One region of the Exiguobacterium sp. s46 genome, then DNA from elsewhere that is predicted to be linked to it. Evidence: predicted binding sites of a transcription regulator. Region 1 holds the regulator's gene; each other region holds the start of a gene.
The links. Region 1 encodes Rex, which represses fermentation and respiration genes when NADH is low (regulators of the CRP and FNR family bind a similar motif). Its sites were predicted from a motif close to TTGTGAAATATTTCACAA; they were not measured.

Region 1 (5,013 bases):
CTTGACCGATTTTTGGACGCTGACGAGGCGATCTTTGATCGACTCTTTTTCGGCATTGCTCAATGTGCTATACCGCTTGTTTTGAGCCTGGGCGATTTGAATCGCCGGCTTCTCTTCCATCTCGATGACGACACGGACTTTATCCGATTGTTTGTAGTTCTTCTCTTGCCCCGATTTCTTCAGCGAGAGCGCTTGCGGTTTTTGACCCGTTGCTTTGTCTTGCGACGACAGTGCACCTTGCGCACTGACTAGATTGGAAGACGTCATTAAGACGGCTGCCATAAGTGCAATCTTCTTCTTCATGCGTTCGTTTTCCCCTTTTCTGTAAAACCATAGTAGTACTACTGATAAAACAGTTAAACGAAAATTCTGTATATTTAGTTTAATGAATTTAATGGAAATAAACAATTTATATTTGTCTATTTTTTTAATTTATTTGTTTTACATGACATTTTATATTTGTAAGGAATTTAACTGGGAGTAAAATAAAAACTCCTCGACGCTTCGAGGAGTTAGATATTTGGTATTGGTGGAGACTATCGGGATCGAACCGACGACCTTTTGGCTGCCAGCCAAACGCTCTCCCAGCTGAGCTAAGCCCCCATGAATTATCTTTAGTATACGCATCACTAACTGCTTTATCAATATAAAAAGAACGCTTTCATAAAAAAGAATCCCTTCCAAAATCGTCGGAAGGAATTCACGATTCATTTATTCAATTCACGCATCAAGTCCGCCTGTCGTTCAAGCTCTGCCTGTTGCTCGAGGATCAAGACCTTTTTGTACGTCCGCGCAGAAATCAAGATGCTGATCTCATAGAGAACGAACAATGGCACCGAGATCATCAAGTGTGACGTCACATCCGGCGGTGCGATCAATGCCGCAACGACGAACAGCACAAAGTACGCATATTTCCGATTCTTTCGCATGAAATATGGCGTCACGAGACCAAGACGCGTCAGGAACATCGTCACGACCGGCAATTGGAACAGAAGACCGAACGGCATCGTCAATCGGATTAAGAAACTGAAGTAGTTCTCGACTCCAATGACTTGTTCGATTCCGAGCTCTTTCCCGAGATCTGTTGAGACTTCAAGCAAGAAGGGAAGCAACCAGAAATACGAGAAGGCTACGCCAGCCAAAAATAGAAAGAAGATGACCGGAATATACGTCAATGTCGCTTTTTGCTCCTTGTCATAAAGTCCTGGTCGGACGAATGCCCAGAGTTGATACATCCAGAACGGTGACGCTAAAATCAGCGCAATGATGAACGCAAGATTCAAATACAACATTAAAGGATCGGCGACGTTGAAGGCATTCAAACCGATGCCGAGCTCTTTTAAGTCCGCTTGCAAGAAGCGAACGAGCGGTCGGACGAGCGGAAATGCGACAGCGAACAGGACGACGACGATGATAAGCGACCAGACGATCCGCTTGCGCAGTTCGTCAAGGTGCGACGTCATGCTTTGCTCTTGATCAACCGTCATGATTCAATCACTTCTCTTTCGGTTCGTCCTTTTTATCGTCGTCCATGATGCCGTTCGTGGCATTCTTGAACTCTTTCAATGTCTGACCCGCAGCGCGTCCGAATTCTGGTAACTTCTTCGGTCCGAAGATGATCAACGCGACGACCGCGATTAATCCGATGCTCGCTGGTCCGATACCTAGTGTGAGCGGGATAAGGTTTTCCATTATGATTTCACTCCTTCAGCTGATTGCGAATAATGCTTCATGAAATAAACTAACGACTGCAACTCGATCGATAAATCGATGTGATGGACCCGGACGCTCGCTGGCACGTTCAACCGCGCTGGCGTAAAGTTCAGGATGCCTGTCACACCATACTCGACTAACTCATCCGCTACTGACTGTGCGAACTGCGATGGAACCGTCAAGATGGCAACATCGACCTGATTCGCTTCGATTTGTTCTTTCATGTCCGAAACATGATAGATTGGAACGTCATGCGTCGTTGTTCCGACCTTCTCTTCGTCCGCATCAAACGCAACGACTATCCGAGTACTATTATTCTTTAAAAAGTTATAATTTGCAAACGCTGTTCCGAGATGACCGACCCCGATTAAGGCAACATTCGTCACCTCATCTTGATTCAAGGTTTTGCGGAAAAACGTTAAGAGATGTTGAACGTTATACCCATACCCCTTCTTCCCTAATGCCCCAAAGTAGGAAAAATCGCGACGAATCGTTGCTGAATCAACCTTCACCGCCTCGCTTAACTCAGCAGAAGAGACGCGGAGCTTGCCTGAATTGTATAAACTTTGGATGAAGCGATAATATAGCGGCAACCGTTTTGCTGTCGCTTGTGGAATTTTTGTGTCTGGTCCATTCATCCTGCAGTTCCCCCTTCGGCCACATCCATCGTGGCACCCAAATCTTTGCAAAAAGCTTTCTACTCTCCTTGATTGTAAACCACTTCACATAGAGTCACAAATAATATATTCCGCAGGACCTTGCGCTTTTGTTCGTGATAGACTAAAGGGTGGAAGGATGGATGGAAATGATACTCTTACAAGTCAATCAACTCTCGAAATCATTCGGCGTCGAGCCGATTTTAGAAAATATCAAACTGGAAGTACAAGAGCGAGATCGGATTGCGCTCGTCGGACGAAACGGTGCCGGTAAATCGACCTTGCTCAAAATCATCGCTGGTGAACTCAGTCATGACTCGGGCGACATCATGAAAGGCAAGGATGTCAAAATCGGTTATCTCGCGCAAGACAGTGGTCTCGAATCGAATGAGACGATCTGGAACGAGATGCTGACCGTCTTCGAACATCTCCAGGAACAAGAACGAACACTGCGCCGGATGGAAATCGAAATGGGCATGGAGCATATCTTGAACGACCCGGTCGCTTACGATCGTCTCTTGAAGACGTACGATCAAGCGCAACACGACTTCTCAGAAGCCGGTGGTTATCAGTTCGAAGCGAATATCCGCTCCGTTTTGCACGGCATGCGCTTTTATCCGGATGATTACTCGCGCCGGATTCAGACATTATCCGGTGGTCAACGGACACGGCTTGCCTTAGCAAAGATGCTCCTGCAAGCACCAGAGCTCCTCATTCTCGATGAGCCGACCAACCACCTCGATATCGATACGCTTGCTTGGCTTGAAAGCTACCTCGGTGGTTATCGTGGTGCCGTCCTGATCGTCTCGCACGACCGGTACTTCCTCGACCAAGTCGTCAATGTCGTCTACGAACTGTCGCGCAATGTCTGTCGTAAGTTCACGGGGAACTATACGAAGTACTTGGAGCAAAAAGCGGCCTTATACGATCAGGAAATGAAGCAGTTTGAACAGCAGCAAGAAGAGATCGCGAAGATGCAGGACTTCATTCAACGGAACATCGCCCGGGCGACGACGACAAAACGTGCCCAAAGTGTCCGGAAGCGGCTCGAGAAGGTCGACCGGCTCGACCGACCAGATGGGGATGAGCGTAGCACGGTCCTGTCCTTCCCGATTGAAAAACAGAGCGGGAACGACGTTCTTCAAGTCAATCAACTGGCGATCGGTTACGAAGAAGCTGTCTCAAAAGACATCACGTTCCGCTTGCAACGCGGTGAATCGCTGGCACTCGTCGGACCGAATGGAATCGGAAAGTCGACGCTCCTGAAAGTCCTCGTCGGCCGCTTACGCCCCCTCTTCGGTGATTTCCGTTTCGGAACCGGCGTCTCGATCGGATATTACGATCAAGAGCAGGCGGAACTCAATGATCGGAACCGTGTCATCGATGAGATTTGGAACGAATGGCCACTGATGCGTGAACAAGAAGTCCGGTCCGTACTCGGGCAATTCCTATTTAGCGGTGACGATGTCTTCAAGATTGTTCATGAGTTATCCGGTGGCGAACGCGGACGTCTCGCGCTCGCGAAACTGAAACTCCGGAAGACGAACGTCCTCGTCCTCGATGAGCCGACGAACCACTTGGATCTGGATTCGAAGATGGTCCTTGAAAACGCGCTCGTCGACTACGAAGGTACGCTGCTATTCGTCTCCCACGACCGTTACTTCATTGACCGGATCGCGACCCGCGTCATCGAGATGAGTGAAGCCGGCGTGACGGAATACCTCGGTGATTATTCGTACTACACGGAGAAGAAGGCGGAGCAAGAAGAGATTGCGCGTCTTGAAGCCGAGGAAGCAAAAGCCGCAAAGGTCACGGCGTCGAAGACGATCGACAAGGAAGCACAGAAAGAAGAACGCAAGCGCCGTCAGCAGATCGAGCAACTCGAACAAGACATCGAGCGGCTCGAACAGCGTTCGGCAGAAATTGAACAATTGCTCTGTGAACCGGAAGTCTTCAACGATATTCCGAAAGCGACAGCTCTTTCAGCAGAACGTGACCAAATTGATGTCGATCTACTCGAATTGATGGAACGATGGGAGAACCAACACTGATGCGGACGAAAAGCTTTTTCATTAACTTGATTCAAGGACTGCTATCCGGCATCCTTTATTTCGTACCGATGTATGCAGACTACGTGTCCACCTTCATCCGGCCGGATGCTTTTAATGCCGCGCTTCCTTTGTTCCTCCTGATTTCTTGTATGATCGGTCTCGTCATCCAGACATGGAGCGGTCTTTTCGTCAGTTTACTCTCGGGATTATGCTGTACGCTCCTGACGACACAGCTATTCGTCGAACTCAATGACCCGTTGATCCTATCGTATTACGGTAGTGTCTCACCGCTCACCGCTTTCTTGATAAGCTGTGTCGGCATTTGGGCACTCGCAATCGTCTTTTATTTGCTCGATGGCTATCAGTACAGTAAACGTCATGGTCTTGAAGCCTCTTCAAACGAAATCGATCCGCAACCTTGAAGTCCGATCGATGAATCAGATGAACGACATGAGAAAAAGGAGTGGAGATTCCGGTAGCTAGACCGGTCTCTCCACTCCTTTTCGTTTGAATCAAAACGAATCGTACGATGAATCAAGCATTCACGCTTCTATCATTTTGTCGGTCGGGCAATCGTAAACGTCTTCCCGATC
Region 2 (5,013 bases), 780 kb from region 1:
CGTATATCGAAACACCGTATTCATACATCTACGACCGTTCGCATCGAGCGTTCATCACGGATTTATCGCATTATGATGCAAGTCTTGCACCGAAGGATGGTCAAGTTCTTCAAGCAATCGCCTACCTTGAACACGATCGACTTGAGGATCCTGATTATATTGGACATGTCCGAACAGGAATCGAACAGATGCTTGACGCTCATTTTGCAGATTGGCGACAACGTATCGTCGCAGAACGAACGATCAAACGAGCAGTCGTACAAGAAATCAAATGGAAAATGGGGCAAACGCCGCTTGCGACTCACATTCCGGATCATGCAGGTGTCGCTTTCGTCGGGGACTGGTGTGAAGGTACGGGACAACTCTCGGAGCTTGCGTTCTCAAGTGCCGTGAGCGTCTTCAATCGCTGGACGTGATGTCAAACGGGGGCTGACTCAAAAAAAGAATGACGCGTCACACGCCACTCCTACAGGAACAAGCGCATTTATGCGCTGTCAGAGACGAACAAGACCCGCTTTCCTGCTTCAACGAAGCAGGAAAACTGGCTTGTGTCTCGCCTGAGGAAAGGGCGTGAAAAGACGCGTCATTCTTTTTGTTACGAGATAAGGATGGCAGATCATCATTCTGCCACACTTATCTTTGTAGAGACTGACTTTTGAGTCAGCCCCATCTTATGCTTCATTGTTCGAACGTGCTGGATAGAACGCTAGAATCAAAAGTAATGTGAAGGCAATGAGACTCATCATCGGGATCGTCAAGAAACCAAAATAGTTGACCCACTTGATGAGACAGCCGCTTGTACATAACGCTTCGCCATCAGGTAAACGCTCAAGGATGACGTGGTACAAGGCGACACCAAAGCCGGCAAGCACATACAGGCGAACGAAGAGCGGATCGATCGTTTTCGACCGGAATAGCGAGATGAGCAAATAAAAGGCAGTCGTATACATGAATAGTCGTTGCCACCAACAGAGAGGGCAGGGGATGAATCCGCGAATTTCACTGAAATAGAGACTGCCAAGCGTTGCAATCGTTGAGATGATGAACATAAAATGATAGCGTGTCATATGTATCGTCCTTTCTAACGTGTTAAACTAATGCCATCTTATATCATGAGGAGTCGAATCTCACATTGCAAGTGTCGGAAATGGAAATGTTGATCACCTTATCGGAAGAATTGAATATGAGGCGCGCTGCTGAACGATTATTCGTCTCGCAACCTGCGCTTAGTCAACGTCTCGTTGCGATTGAAAGACGCTGGGGAACAAAATTATTCATTCGTTCATCGCGTGGGTTAAGCATCACACCACAAGGAGAAAAAGTAATCGGTCTCGCAAAAGAGATGAATCGGAAGGAACTTGAGTTAAAAAGTGAATTGACAGCAGAAGAGGGTGCCGTTTATGGGACGCTTCGGATTGCCGTCGCTTCCATCATGGGGCAATATTGGCTCCCGCGTGTCTTAAAACGATTCGTTGAGCGTTATCCGCATGTCCGTGTTCAGCTTGTCACGGGATGGTCCAGTGAGATGATGCGTCATATGTTAGAGGAACATTTTCATATCGGGATCATTCGTGGAAACCCGGACTGGAAAGGTGTTAAAGAACGTCTTTTCTCGGATCCGCTCTATTTAGTCGATAGTGAGTTGACGTCAATCGAACAGTTACGCGTGACGGATCGACCATTCATCCAGTTCAAGAGTGATTCAACGTACTATCAAGAAATTTTAGAATGGTGGCAAGATCGGTTCGCAAGTCCACCATCTCGGACGCTGGTCGTCGATCAAATCGAGACATGTAAGCAGATGGCTCTACATGGAATTGGATTTGCGATTTTACCCGAGTCGACGATTCAGCAATCAAATGAAGTCATGCAGCTTCCGTTAAAAACATCGTCTGGAAAAATATTAAAGCGAGATACATGGATTTTGTCTACGGAATCGATGCTTGAACTAAAACAAGTTCAAGCATTTTGGGATATCGTAAAAGAAGAAGGAGGAAGTCAGTCAGATGGAATACGCCATTGAAATGCGGCGCGCGCTTCATAAAATACCAGAACCAGGGTTCAAGGAGTTTAAGACGCAAGCTTTTATATTGGAACAAATTCGTGCCTATCCACCAGATCGTGTCACGTATGACACGTTTGAAACGGGAGTTTTCGTTCGAGTGAAAGGATTGACTGGAAATCGGACAATTGGGTACCGTGCAGATATTGATGGGTTACCGATTGAAGAAGCGACAGGTCTTCCGTTTTGCTCGGAACATCCAGGCTTCATGCATGCCTGTGGTCACGATATGCACACGTCGATTGCGTTGGGATTGATGAAACGAATCATTGAATTGCCGGTCATGGATGATGTCGTCTTTTTATTCCAACCAGCGGAAGAAGGTCCGGGCGGGGCAGAACCGATGATCAAAAGTCCGTTGTTTGAAAAATATCGTCCAAGTGAGATGTATGGTCTTCACGTCGCACCGGAGTATCCAGTCGGTACGATTGCAAGCCGTCCCGGCGTCTTGTTCGCGAGTGCTCGAGAAGTCCATATCACGATCTATGGTCAAAGTGGTCACGCGGCCTTTCCTCATTTGACGATTGATACGGTCGTCGCGCAAGCAGCCTTAATCATGCAACTGCAAACAATCGTCAGCCGATCCATCAATCCGATGAACTGTAGCGTCATCACGATCGGAAAGGTCGATGCCGGGATTCGGGAAAACGTCATCGCCGGTAGAGCAGTTCTTGACGGTACGATGCGCGCGCTCAATGGGGAAGACATGGAAAAACTGGAACGACGCGTTCGTGACATCATTCGAGGAATCGAAGCTTCCTTTGGCGTCAAGATTGATCTGCAATTCGGAAATCGTTATTACGAGGTCGTCAATGACCGACACATCGTTGATAAATTTTCATCATTCGTCAAGATGAATGCGAACTACATTGAATGTGATGCAGCAATGACAGGAGAAGACTTCGGATTCATGTTGAAGGAAATTCCAGGGATGATGTTTTGGCTTGGAGTCGACAATCCGACATCTGGACTTCATCAACCAACCTTGAATCCGGATGAATCCGCGATTCCATTTGTGATTGATTTACTCGATCATTATTTCCGAGAATATGTTTAAAAAGTTTTATGAAATAATGAAGGACATTAAGCTTTCCCTTTCGAAATCAAGAATGGGAAAGCTTTTTATATATGTAAGAATAGGAGTTTTCGAACATTTTGTGAAAAAAATCACGTGCACATGTGAACAATTTGTTACATCAAACATTATAAACAGACATAAAGGGTTATGTTCTCTATGATACGGTTATAGACCATATAGAGAAGTATGTTTTAGGAAGAGGGGGCTATATACATGTTCAATGATCCCGTATTGCTCAGTCGATTGTTGACAGGGCTCACATTAGCGTTTCACATTATATTCGCGACGATTGGTGTCGGGGTACCGCTCATGGTACTCGCAGCTGAATTCATCGGTCTGAAACGCAAAGATCCGGATTATATTTTATTAGCAAGACGGTGGACGCGTGGATACGTCGTTACCGTCGCAGTCGGTGTCGTGACAGGGACGGCCATCGGATTGCAATTATCACTACTTTGGCCGTCACTCATGCAAGTGGCTGGTCAAACGATCGCATTACCACTGTTCATGGAAACATTCGCATTCTTCTTTGAAGCGATTTTCCTCGGTATTTACCTGTATACATGGGATCGATTCAAAAACCCATGGTTACACTGGTTGATCGGGATTCCAGTCGTCATCGGTGCGACAGCATCAGCATTCTTCATTACGACGGTCAACTCCTTCATGAACTCACCAGAAGGATTTAAGATCGTCAACGGAACGCTAACGCAAATTGAACCATTAAAAGCAATGTTCAATACAGCAACACCTACAAAAGCAACACACGTCATCGTATCGGCTTATTTGACAGTCGCCTTCATCTTGGCGGCAATCGCGGCGTTCCACTTACTCCGCAAAAAAACACTCTCAGCAGCGGAAACAGCGTATCACAAAAAAGCACTTCGCTTAACGGTTATGGCTGGATTGATTTTTGCCTTCTCGACTGCACTTGTCGGGGACTTCTCAGGGAAATACTTGGCGAAATATCAGCCAGAGAAACTCGCGGCTGCTGAATGGCATTTTGAAACGACAAGTGAAGCAGAATTGATCTTTGGTGGGATACTTGATCAGCAAGAAGACGGCAGTTATGAAATCAAGGGAGCCGTCAAAATCCCATATGCACTCTCGATCCTTGCGGGTGGAGCTCCAGATACAGAAGTCATTGGTCTAAATGAGTTCGCAAAAGAAGATCAAGCACCGCTGATCGTTCACTATTTCTTCGATATCATGGTTTCGATTGGTATGTATTTGGCTGCCATCTCTGCCTTGTTCATCTTGGCATTCCGTTTGAAAAAATTAAATCCTTATAACAAATGGATTTTAAGAGGTGTCTTCATCGGTGGACCTCTGGCGATGATTTCCATTGAAGCAGGTTGGATGTATGCTGAAATTGGTCGCCAACCTTGGACACTTTACGGCATCATGCGGACAGCAGATGCGGCGACGACATCAACTGCCGTCGGTCCGATGTTGATTCTATTCAGTGCCTTGTACTTGATGCTCGGTACGATTTGTACAGTCGTATTATTACGGATGTTCAAGAAAAACCCGGTTGGAAAAGAACTTCAAGAACTTGCTGAAAACCACCACGCACGTGGGGAAGCTATGTTCGTGGATGATAACAAGTAAGGAGGGAACGATTTGGACGTTCAAACACTAGGAATTACGGTCCTCTGGACTTTCCTGTACGGATATCTCATCGTTGCCTCAATTGACTTCGGTGCTGGATTTTACGCCTTTTATTCAAAATATACGAAGCGGGATCATTTAACGAATCGATTGATTCTTCGTTATCTCTCACCAGTGTGGGAGGTAACGAATGTCTTCTTCGTATTCTTCTTCGTCGGACTAGTCGGGTTCTTCCCGGATACCGCTTACTATTTCGGTACGG
Region 3 (5,013 bases), 2.0 Mb from region 1:
GACGTCGTGACCCGCACTTACTGCTGCTGAGGCATCCGAGCTATAGAACGGATAGATATCAACTTTATATGGAATACTATTTCGTTGTGCTAAGCGCGTTAACTGGTGTCGTAAAGCCAAGTCATATGGACCTGAACCATCTTTCGCACAGATCGAGACCGTGAATTCATCCGAATGCTGACCGTCTCCTAGCGCTCCCATGTCGACCGCGATGTATTCTGCGACCTCGTCCGTGAATCCAGCATTCCCACCGAATCCGACTTCTTCGTAATTTGAAATCAGAATCTGGACCGTGTGTGGTAGTTCGATTGTTTTCCATTCCTTGATCAATTCAAGTAACAAAGCAACGGATGCTTTATCATCGAGATGGCGCGACTTCACGAATCCCGTTTCCGTATAGAGGAATCGCGGATCAAACGTTACGATGTCTCCTACTTCAATCCCCGCAACGCGCGTCTCTTCTGCTGTCGTCGAACGAATGTCTAATCGTACTTCGATATTATCAGCGGATCGTTCCGTTTTGTTCGTCTCGCGCGACGTATGAACACTCGAATGATGGAACACGATCGTACCTGAAACCGTTTGACCGTCCATCTTGTGAATGAGACAGTTCTCTCCTTCGATCGCTGTCCAAGCATATCCCCCTAGTTGTGATAAACGAAGTCGTCCTGTTGGTAGAATCTCTTTCACCATCGCTCCTAGTGTGTCGACGTGTGCCGTCAGTAACCGCGTACGCGTTGAAGCACCAGGTAGTGTCGCTAAAATCGCTCCTTTTTTAAGTTTTCGATACGTGATCCCTTCTGCGATCAATCGCTTTTCTACATATGTAATCGCTTCTTTTGTCGAACCTGTTGGACTCGGAATCGAGACAAGCTCTTCAATCGTACGTATGACTTCTTTCATGTTCATTCGCTCCCTTTCAATCGGACTACGACGTGATATCCGCTTTGTTCTCATGATAACAAATATTCATTCTTTGCCGATACTGATATCCTACGGATACCATGCGAAAAAGCTGTAGCACTTTTTTTGCTACAGCTTCTTTCCACACCATCTGAAGAACTTAGACATACTTCTTCATCCAAATATCATCACGATATGTGCCGTCTTCTAATTTTACGGAATCTGGATCTTCGGCATATACTTCAAAACCGAGCGACTCATAAAGATTTTGTGCGGCTTCGTTTCCTGATAAAACGGCAAGAATGACTTGCTCGACGTCCGGTAACTTCTTCGCTTCCTCGATTAAGGCTTCCATTAAAGCGCGACCAGTACCTCCGCGATATTCAGGTGATACGTATACTCCAGAAATCATCGCTTTATGCGATTCACGTGACAATTCATATGGTTTGACCTGACCAAACCCAAACAATGTATCACCGTCGAACATACCAAGCCAAACCTCATCGGAGTCGGGTTCTCCCTCAAGTCCTTCTTGTACTTCGCGGAGCGGGGTTTGCTGTTCATCATCAAACGAATGACCGAATGCATCTGGATGATTTTTTAATCCCTCAAGGCGTAGATTCCAGTATTGTTCTGCATCCTCTTTAGTTAGTTTTCGAAAAGTATACATGACTGTCGGTTCTCTCCTTTTTGGGTATCATGACGTACAAAAAAATGACGTAAAAATGCTTCTATCTCTTACTTAACCCTTTTCTAGTAAAATAAAACCTAGATTTTTTTCTTTTTACTACCGGACGAATAGATGTGATTTTTGATGTATTCGTTCTCTACATCAAAAAAACTCAAGTGTGGACAATATGAAGCAAGTCCGACACTTGAGTTTTTTGCTACTTTATTTCGTAATACCTTCATCATGATGCGTACGCTTATCCTTGCAAGACGGGTTCAAGCGTCTGACGTAATACATCAGCAGAATGATGGAATTTCTTCAACTCTTCTTCCGTCAATGAGACTTCAATGATTTCACGCACACCTTGACGATTGATGATGGCGGGAACTCCAATATGGATACCGGAAATTCCGTACTGCCCATCGACATGCGCACCGACCGTCAATAGACAGTTCTCATTTCCGAGGATGGCACGAACGATCCGAACGAGTCCAAGCCCAATCGCATAGTAGGTTGCCCCTTTGCGCTCGATGATATGATAAGCAGCATCTCGGACGTTGATGTAGATTTGATCAAGATCTGCTTGAGAATAACGATCGTCTTCAGCAAGTAGTTCATCAATCGTTTTTCCATAAATGCGGCTGTTACTCCAGGCTGCGAATTCCGTGTCACCATGTTCGCCAAGAATATAGGCATGGGCATTTCGGGAATCAATGTGAAAGTATTCTCCGAGCATTTGACGCAGACGCGCTGTATCCAGCACCGTCCCTGATCCAAATACGCGTGCTTTCGGAAGACCGGAATATTTCCAGGCAAGGTGTGCCATGATATCAACCGGATTGGAAGCCACGACGATGATTCCATCAAAACCGGAATCCATGATTTGACGAATCATTTCTTTCATGATCAACGCATTCTTTGCGACAAGATCGAGTCTTGTCTCACCTGGTTTTTGTGGAGCGCCTGCCGTGATGACGACGACTTCCGCTTCGCGGCAGTCTGCGTAGTCGCCAGCCCATATTCGCATCGGTGAAGAGCTAAATGGTGTTCCATGGTTTAAGTCCATTGCCTCGCCCTCTGCTTTGGCTTTGTTGACATCAATGATGACAAGTTCTTCACAAAGTCCAGCTGTTGACATCTGATAGGCAAAGCTTGAACCGACTGCACCAGCTCCAATGAGAGCTACCCGTGTCACTTTCGCATGTAATTCCATATCGTTATGTCCACCCTTTCATTCGTCCTAAGAGTTTGTTAACTATCTCACAATTAAATTGTAACATCTTTCACATTCTTTGTATCATGTGAAATTAATCACATTTGTCCATTTTGTGTCATTGATATCCTAACATAAGGAATTACATACTCATATACTTTCCAGTTACCAGAATCGAACGATGATAAACCCGATTCCACTTGCCAAACCGCTCGTTAAGACATTGACAGCATCGTTCCCTAAAAATCGAATGCCCGAAACGTAAGCGGTCGGTTGACCATGGTGCTCTCGCTTTTCTGTGTATTCCCCACAAACCGTACATCGGTAAACGCGTTGCCCTACTGCTCCAAATAGTGTATCCAGTAGGCTCCCAAGTACACCGATGCTTGTTACGAGTAAGACGTCCCTTAAAGAAAGAGAAAATATCCAATGCGCTGCTATCGCGATGAACGCAGCTCCTGCGATCGTACCGACCGTTCCAATCAGCGACATCGCTCCACTTGTTCCTGCTGGTACCCGACGTAACGTTTTGAGCGACCATGGATCACGTTTTGAGAGCGGTCCGATTTCGGATGCCCACGTATCAGCATTCGATGCTGCGATGACGAATAGAAATAACAAGAGATACGCAAAATCCATCGTCATGGCATACGCTAAGGCAGCAACGAACGCTAGCCCTCCATTCGCAAGGACCTGCCATCCATCACGCGCGCCGTCTTTCTCAACGATGGAGTCGACCGATTGTTTTCTGGACCGTCCGACCTTCGATAATAAGCTCGAGCTACCAAAGAAAAGCAAGAGTACTACTAATCCTTGCCAACCGAATCCGAATGAGACACCACTACCGACGAGCAAGGTCATGATCGCACCACTTGTCGTCAATAAACGAAAAGATCGTCCGGTCCAAGCCAGCAATAGACAAAACAAAATGGTCGCGCTCAACATCGGATAACCTCTAAGTCAGTAACGATCAGGTCAACTGGAATATCAAAGGCTTCCACTTCGAAATCTGAAAGAAGTTGTTCAGAAAAGGCAATCGATACTTTGCAACCTGTATATGTCACGAGTGCACGATCGTAATAGCCTCCTCCCCACCCTAACCGATATCCGTCCCGTCGATAAGCACGACCCGGAACAAGGCAAAGCTCTGCTTGAGCAAGTGAAGCGCGACGTGCTGAAGCGGTCGGTTCAGCAATCCCCATCTGATTTGCATGCACTTGATCTTCTGGTCCATGTTCATAAAAGACCATCTCGTCTCCGACTACTTTTGGTATCAAGACCGTCTTTCCCTCTTGCCACGCTTGTTCAATCAGCATTCTTGTATCACATTCATTTCGAAAAGCTAACGTGATCGCGACACAGGTCGCTTGTTGCCATTCAGGTAGTAACAAGACATGTTCGTGAATCAATCGTTCCTTTTCCGCACGGTTCTCCATCACATCTAGTCGTTCTTTAATCAGACGGCGTACTTCTTGTTTGTTCATAGTTGTCTTCCTTTCCACAAAAAAAGCCATCACACGAAGTGACGGCTTCCATCTCAATTATTTCACTTCACGGTGAAGTGTGTGCTTACGGAGACGTGGGTTGTATTTCTTCAACTCAAGACGCTCTGGGTTGTTACGCTTGTTCTTTTTAGTGATATAAGTACGGTCACCAGTTTCAGTGCAAGCTAATGTGATTTTAACGCGCATGGGATTCCCTCCTATCTAGCTCTCGATGTATCAAGTGATTTTGCTTTACATAAGGTTAAGCATACTCAAGTATCGTACCAAGAAAGGAAAGGAATTGCAACTGTTCATCCGTTCTTTTTCGGATTCGTCACGTGTTGATATGGTTTTTCAAGGTTCTCTTCAAAACGCAGCGGCTTCTTTTCGACGTGATACTCTTGCTCCACCCCGTGACGTGACTCTTCTCGTTCTAGATAAACAACCGCTGATTGGCGCAACGCATCTCCTTCAAGTCGTTTTAAGGCAACGACCAGACCACCTGAACGATCAGGAGAACGCTCACTTTCGACATCGTAGACGTTACTGACAAGTGGCAACTCTTTGATCTTCGCGATAGCTTGGGCAGCTGATGCGGTCTCCATGTTGAAGTTGTGGATAACTGCGAAATCAACGATCTTACTCAAGGCTTGCGCTTGGCGTAAGAAGGCTAAATTTAGTGCCGCCAGTTGGTTATAGGTCTGAACGAGCGGTAGACCTGTCACTTGCACTCCGTAAACGTG
Region 4 (5,013 bases), on a different contig from region 1:
TACGGATGCTGCGAGATGTAGCTCAACTGACGGAACCAGCTCGCTTCCTCCACCTGACTGCGCTCGATCCCGTCAAGCAGAATCCGTCCTTCTTTTGGATCCGCGAGTCCGGCAATCAACTGTAAGACAGTCGACTTACCGGCACCACTGCGACCGATCAATGCCACCTTTTGATACGGTTCAATCGCAAGTGTCACGTCTTGTAAGGCAAAACGTCCTTCTTGATACGTAAAATCAACTTCATCCAAGACGATTCGTGGTGGACGGTTCATCGAAAGTTCTGATTGACCGAAGGCGACAGGACGATCGTCTGCTGTTAGTTCGGCTGCGATCTGTTTCGCTGCCGCGACACTACCTCGTCCCGTATGGAAGGCAGCTCCCATCTCTTTTAAGGCAAGATAGTATTCTGGTGCCAACACGAGCATCAAGAACGCCGGGACGAAGGTAATGCTTTGGAACAAAATCAAGCGCAGACTGACTTCAAGTGCAATCATTCCCATGCTGAGCATCGAGATGAACTCAAGCATCAACGACGACAAGAAGGCGAGCTTCAAGACCGTTAACGTCGCATCCCGGAAATCAAGACTACTTTTTTCGATGACGTCACGTTGTCGTTTCGCACGACCAAATAACTTCAAGGTCGTCAATCCCTGCAACGTATCAAGGAATGTTCCCGAGAATGCCGTCATCTTTTCGAGTTGAGCATCGGCCCGCTTTTGCGTCATGATGCCGATGATGATGTAGAACAACGGAATGAATGGTGCCGTGATCATCATGACGAGACCGGTGATCCAGTCATAGCTGAATGCCGCGATCAAGACCATCAAGGGAACGATCGTCGTCTGGACGACTTTCGGCAAGTACTGACTGTAGTAGCTGTCCATCTCGTCTACAGCGTCGAGCAAGACACTGACCTTCTGTCCCGCTTGCCCTTGTAGCATCATCTCGACCGAACGACCTGTGTATTTCGCGACGAGTGCTTCCCGAAGCGCCTGCTTCATGTGTGCAGATAACGTCGTACCGAGACGACCGTTCCAATACGTCACGGCGACTCGGAGCAACAGCATCCCGAGGACGACGAGTAGTAACGGAATGACGGCTTCAAACGGTTGTTCTTTCAAGAAAATCCGATCGACCGTCAACACGATACCATACGATTGACCGACGACCGCAACCCCCATCAGGAAAGCTGCAATAATGAATTGAATGAGAATACTGCGTGGAATCTGGACGATTCCTTTTAATGGATTCATATACAAACGTCCTTTCACAAAGTGTGAACGACTTTTAGTGAATATTTTCACATATCGTACATTTAGTATACCGAATCCGGAACGGGGATGCCATGCAGATGCTGTCGAAAAGGTGTGACGGTTTTGTGAGAGCATATGATTCGACAATTCTTTCGAATGAAACTATTATGGATATACATTATCCACGTTTAACAAAAGGAGACTTCTCATGCAAATGAAAACCGGAGTCGAGCAATCCGTCTACGCGATGTTGCTCTTGACCTTCCTTCCGGATCGCGCTGTGTTGCCCGGTGAATTCATCAGCCAGCAACTCGGTGCCTCGCCAACCTATTTTCAAAAACTCTTACGAAAACTCGTTCAGGCGGATCTGTTGTATTCCGTACCGGGTGTCAAAGGCGGCTTTCGCTTACGGCGTCCAGCAGACGAAATTCAAATCTTTGACGTCTATCAAGCGATCGAGGGCAAACAGACGTTGTATGCGTCAAGCGGTGTCTTCGAGGATTTGATGGGAATTCAGGAACAGGAAATCGGTCTACTCTCGAATCTGATGACAGAGGCGGAAGACGCGTGGCAATCGACGTTGAAGCGCGAGTCGATCGGCTCGATCCGTCAAGCAATCGATGCCTCCTGTCCACCGGAACATTTAGAACGGTTGCATACGATAATCACAGACCGGATGATGACACTTTAATGAACAGAAAGAGGTTTTTACCATGGTATTGAATCGTTATTTTGACTTATTCGACGCGTCACGCACGGACGCACAAGCTTTTGAGGATCTCGTTTCCTTATTCACGACAGACATCACGTTCGTTCTGAACGGACAACCAAAGCACGGCATTGACGCCTGGAAACAGTTCGTCCGTCATGTGTTCACGGCGAATCAGGATATTAAGCATATGTATGCGGGCTGGGAAGAAACAACACCAGGAACGTATGAAACACGCTGGGCAGTTTGCGGAAAACGGGCAGACGGTAGTGTCTTCACGCAAGACGGAAAAGATATCGCACGTCTCGATGAAAACGGACGGATCGCTTACCTGGAGAACGTTCCAGATGATCCGACGATGTTCCGTTCATAAGATTACTTTTAAATAACGAAAACCTGTGTTCCGCGAAAGCAGAACACAGGTTTTTTGGTATTCTTATAGGTTCTTCGCTTTGAATGTGTCTCCACCTTCGATCGTGCCGTTATCAAAGCCTTTTTGGAACCAACGTTCTCGTTGCGCCGATGTGCCGTGGGTGAAACTTTCCGGTACAACATATCCTTGTCCCTTCTCTTGTAACGTATCATCCCCGACAGCATTCGCTGCCGTCAACGCTTCTTCAAGATCGCCTTCTTCGAGCAAGTTTTCGCCTTGCGCATGATGCGCCCAGACGCCGGCATAATAATCGGCCTGTAGCTCGAATCGAACGAGGTACTTGTTGAACTTCTCCTCACTCATTTGCTCTCGAAGTGGCATGATCTCGTCCGACTTTCCAAGTAACGTCTGGACATGGTGTCCGACTTCGTGCGCAATGACATAAGCCATCGCAAAATCGCCCGGGGCCCCGTACTTCGTCTGCAGTTCATCATAAAAGCTTAAATCAATGTATAATTTCTGATCACCGGGACAATAAAAGGGACCGACGGACTTCCCTGCTTGTCCGCAAGCCGAACTGACTTGATCCGTATATAAGACGAGCTTTGGTTTTTTATATGTTTTGCCATCTTCTTTAAATTCCTTCGTCCAGACCCGTTCCGTATCCGCTAAGACGACAGAGACGAAATCCGCTGCTTCTTTTTCCTGTGCTGTTTCTTCGTACGTCGTATTTTGCTGATCCCCACCGGTTAAGTCTCCGAGTAATTCAGCTGGATTACCGCCCATCAAGGTGATGACGATCAGCAGGATGATCCCAACACCACCACCGATACCGGCGATTCCTTTCCCTCCCATTCCTCGTCGATCCTCAACGTTCGAACTCCGTTCTCTTCCCTTCCATTTCATGCGCTTTCCTCCTACTCGTTTCGTTGTAGGTCTTTACCCGAAAGCATTCGTCCGTAACGCTCCGTCTTAGGATGGACGTTCCTTCTCGTATTCATTGCTAAAATAAGTACATCCATTTCTAGGAATATCGCCCTCCTGTAGAGAAGAAGTTCAGCACGGATTTTCGTAGAAAGGAGTTGTCCGATGCACTCGTTCCGTCAACACCTCAAGAACTTCATGCATACGTACCGTAAGGACATCCTTGTCCTATCTGGTATGTTTGTATTCATCCTAATTTATAGCTTCCCGTTGTTTCGTTCCGGTATGGTGACGTTCAGCGATCTATCCTTCGGACTGTCCTCACATCGCTATTTAGAAGAAATCTACGGTGCCTGGAACAATCGCTGGAGCACGACGACGCTTCTGAATGTCGCACGATTGCTCTACATCCTACCGTTTTATGTACTCAGTCTATTGTTTGGCTCATCCGGTCCCGTCTTGATCAAGTCATTCATCATCGGACTGTTGACGATCTCTGCTTTATCGATGTTCGCTTTTACGAAACGGCTCCATTCGGTTTATGTCTCGAAGCACTTTTCTTATCTCTCACTGATTGCCTTTGCGATTGCCGCGTTGTTTTATGCCTTGAACCCATGGGTGATTACGCGGATTCAACATATCTATTTACTATGTGGTTATTCCGTCTTCCCTTACGCTTTGATGTTGTTCTTCAACATCTTCGACCCGAAGTTTCGGGAACAACTCGATCCTGGTTTTCGTTTGTCTGATCGGTTGAGCCGACGGACATGGATTGATATTACCGGACTATCGATCGTCTTCGCCTTCATGGCGGCGGGGATCCATTATTTCTTCTTCTCGCTGATCTACATGGGAATCATGGTCGGACTCATTTTCCTAAAGACGAGTTGGACCCGTCGCAAAGAACGGATTTGGTCACCGTTACTGTGGTTTTATGTTCGGGCGACTTGTGCGTTTGGTCTCGTTTTTCTACTATTCAATGGATATTGGTTCTTGATGTACGTCGGCTCGATTCTGACTGGCTCACAAGCTTCACAACACAATATCAATGTCTCTGATACATTGATGTTGTTCAGCCGACACTCGAGCTGGGCGAACGTTTTATTTTTAACGAGCTACTGGTGGCCGATGTTTGATTTGACGACGTTACCGCTGACGTTTTGGATTGCTGGCGCGATTACACTTTTACTCATCTTGCTAGGAGCCGTCGTCGCGTATCGGCAACCGATCCATCTATTCTTTAGTCTGCTTGCGATTCCGCTGATCGTCTTTGCGACCGGTACCCATGAACAAGTTGCCGATGCTTTCGTCCTGTTCGTGACGAAGACACCGTTGATCGGCGCGATGTTCCGCGATCCGAATAAGCTAGTTGGTCTCTTGATGGTCAGTTACAGCTTGTTGCTCGCCGTCGGATTGAATGCCGTCTTTATCCGTGCGTCCCGGACGATTCCACTGAAGTTGTACCGGGTCGTCTCGATCGTCGGAACACTGATCGTCGTCGCCTGCTTTTTCCTCCCTTACCGGACTGTCTATATGGAAGGTTTTTATCATCCAGTCAAAATGCCTAAGGAGTACACAGCTATCCAAAAAGAAGTCGATGGGAAATGGTTGCAATTCCCGATTGCGGACGAGATGACACAACCGAGTACCGGCATCGCGACTCCACGCTGGAATCAAAATCCACGAAAAGGTGGCGAGATCAAGGCTACGGGTGACGTGCAAGTCTACACGTCGGCACACGATACCGTCTTTCA

Region 2: KNQ08_RS07670 (cytochrome ubiquinol oxidase subunit I) is a predicted target of Rex. The motif match lies at 3,218-3,235, and genes of this name have one in related genera.
Region 3: KNQ08_RS01105 (L-lactate dehydrogenase) is a predicted target of Rex. The motif match lies at 2,873-2,890, and genes of this name have one in related genera.
Region 4: cydD (thiol reductant ABC exporter subunit CydD) is a predicted target of Rex. The motif match lies at 1,289-1,306, and genes of this name have one in related genera.

The regions. Positions count from the first base shown of each region.
Region 1 covers NZ_JACSMY010000001.1:2,228,110-2,233,122, forward strand. Annotated here, with positions in the region: gene KNQ08_RS11470 (S8 family serine peptidase) at 1-303, opposite strand, end outside; tRNA gene KNQ08_RS11475 (tRNA-Ala) at 528-603, opposite strand; gene tatC (twin-arginine translocase subunit TatC) at 708-1,487, opposite strand; gene KNQ08_RS11485 (twin-arginine translocase TatA/TatE family subunit) at 1,495-1,692, opposite strand; gene KNQ08_RS11490 (redox-sensing transcriptional repressor Rex) at 1,692-2,351, opposite strand; gene KNQ08_RS11495 (ATP-binding cassette domain-containing protein) at 2,519-4,420, shown strand; gene KNQ08_RS11500 (hypothetical protein) at 4,420-4,842, shown strand; gene KNQ08_RS11505 (flavin reductase family protein) at 4,974-5,013, opposite strand, start outside.
Region 2 covers NZ_JACSMY010000001.1:1,444,290-1,449,302, reverse strand. Annotated here, with positions in the region: gene KNQ08_RS07690 (FAD-dependent oxidoreductase) at 1-416, shown strand, start outside; gene KNQ08_RS07685 (disulfide bond formation protein B) at 672-1,067, opposite strand; gene KNQ08_RS07680 (transcriptional regulator CcpC) at 1,133-2,023, shown strand; gene KNQ08_RS07675 (N-acetyldiaminopimelate deacetylase) at 2,007-3,119, shown strand; gene KNQ08_RS07670 (cytochrome ubiquinol oxidase subunit I) at 3,354-4,751, shown strand; gene KNQ08_RS07665 (cytochrome d ubiquinol oxidase subunit II) at 4,764-5,013, shown strand, end outside.
Region 3 covers NZ_JACSMY010000001.1:215,623-220,635, reverse strand. Annotated here, with positions in the region: gene KNQ08_RS01115 (M42 family metallopeptidase) at 1-903, opposite strand, end outside; gene KNQ08_RS01110 (GNAT family N-acetyltransferase) at 1,064-1,573, opposite strand; gene KNQ08_RS01105 (L-lactate dehydrogenase) at 1,830-2,786, opposite strand; gene KNQ08_RS01100 (DUF92 domain-containing protein) at 2,952-3,731, opposite strand; gene KNQ08_RS01095 (5-formyltetrahydrofolate cyclo-ligase) at 3,725-4,270, opposite strand; gene rpmG (50S ribosomal protein L33) at 4,328-4,477, opposite strand; gene KNQ08_RS01085 (1,4-alpha-glucan branching protein domain-containing protein) at 4,582-5,013, opposite strand, start outside.
Region 4 covers NZ_JACSMY010000002.1:35,874-40,886, reverse strand. Annotated here, with positions in the region: gene cydD (thiol reductant ABC exporter subunit CydD) at 1-1,253, opposite strand, end outside; gene KNQ08_RS11810 (Rrf2 family transcriptional regulator) at 1,462-1,944, shown strand; gene KNQ08_RS11805 (nuclear transport factor 2 family protein) at 1,967-2,335, shown strand; gene ypfJ (KPN_02809 family neutral zinc metallopeptidase) at 2,399-3,241, opposite strand; gene KNQ08_RS11795 (polysaccharide biosynthesis protein) at 3,425-5,013, shown strand, end outside.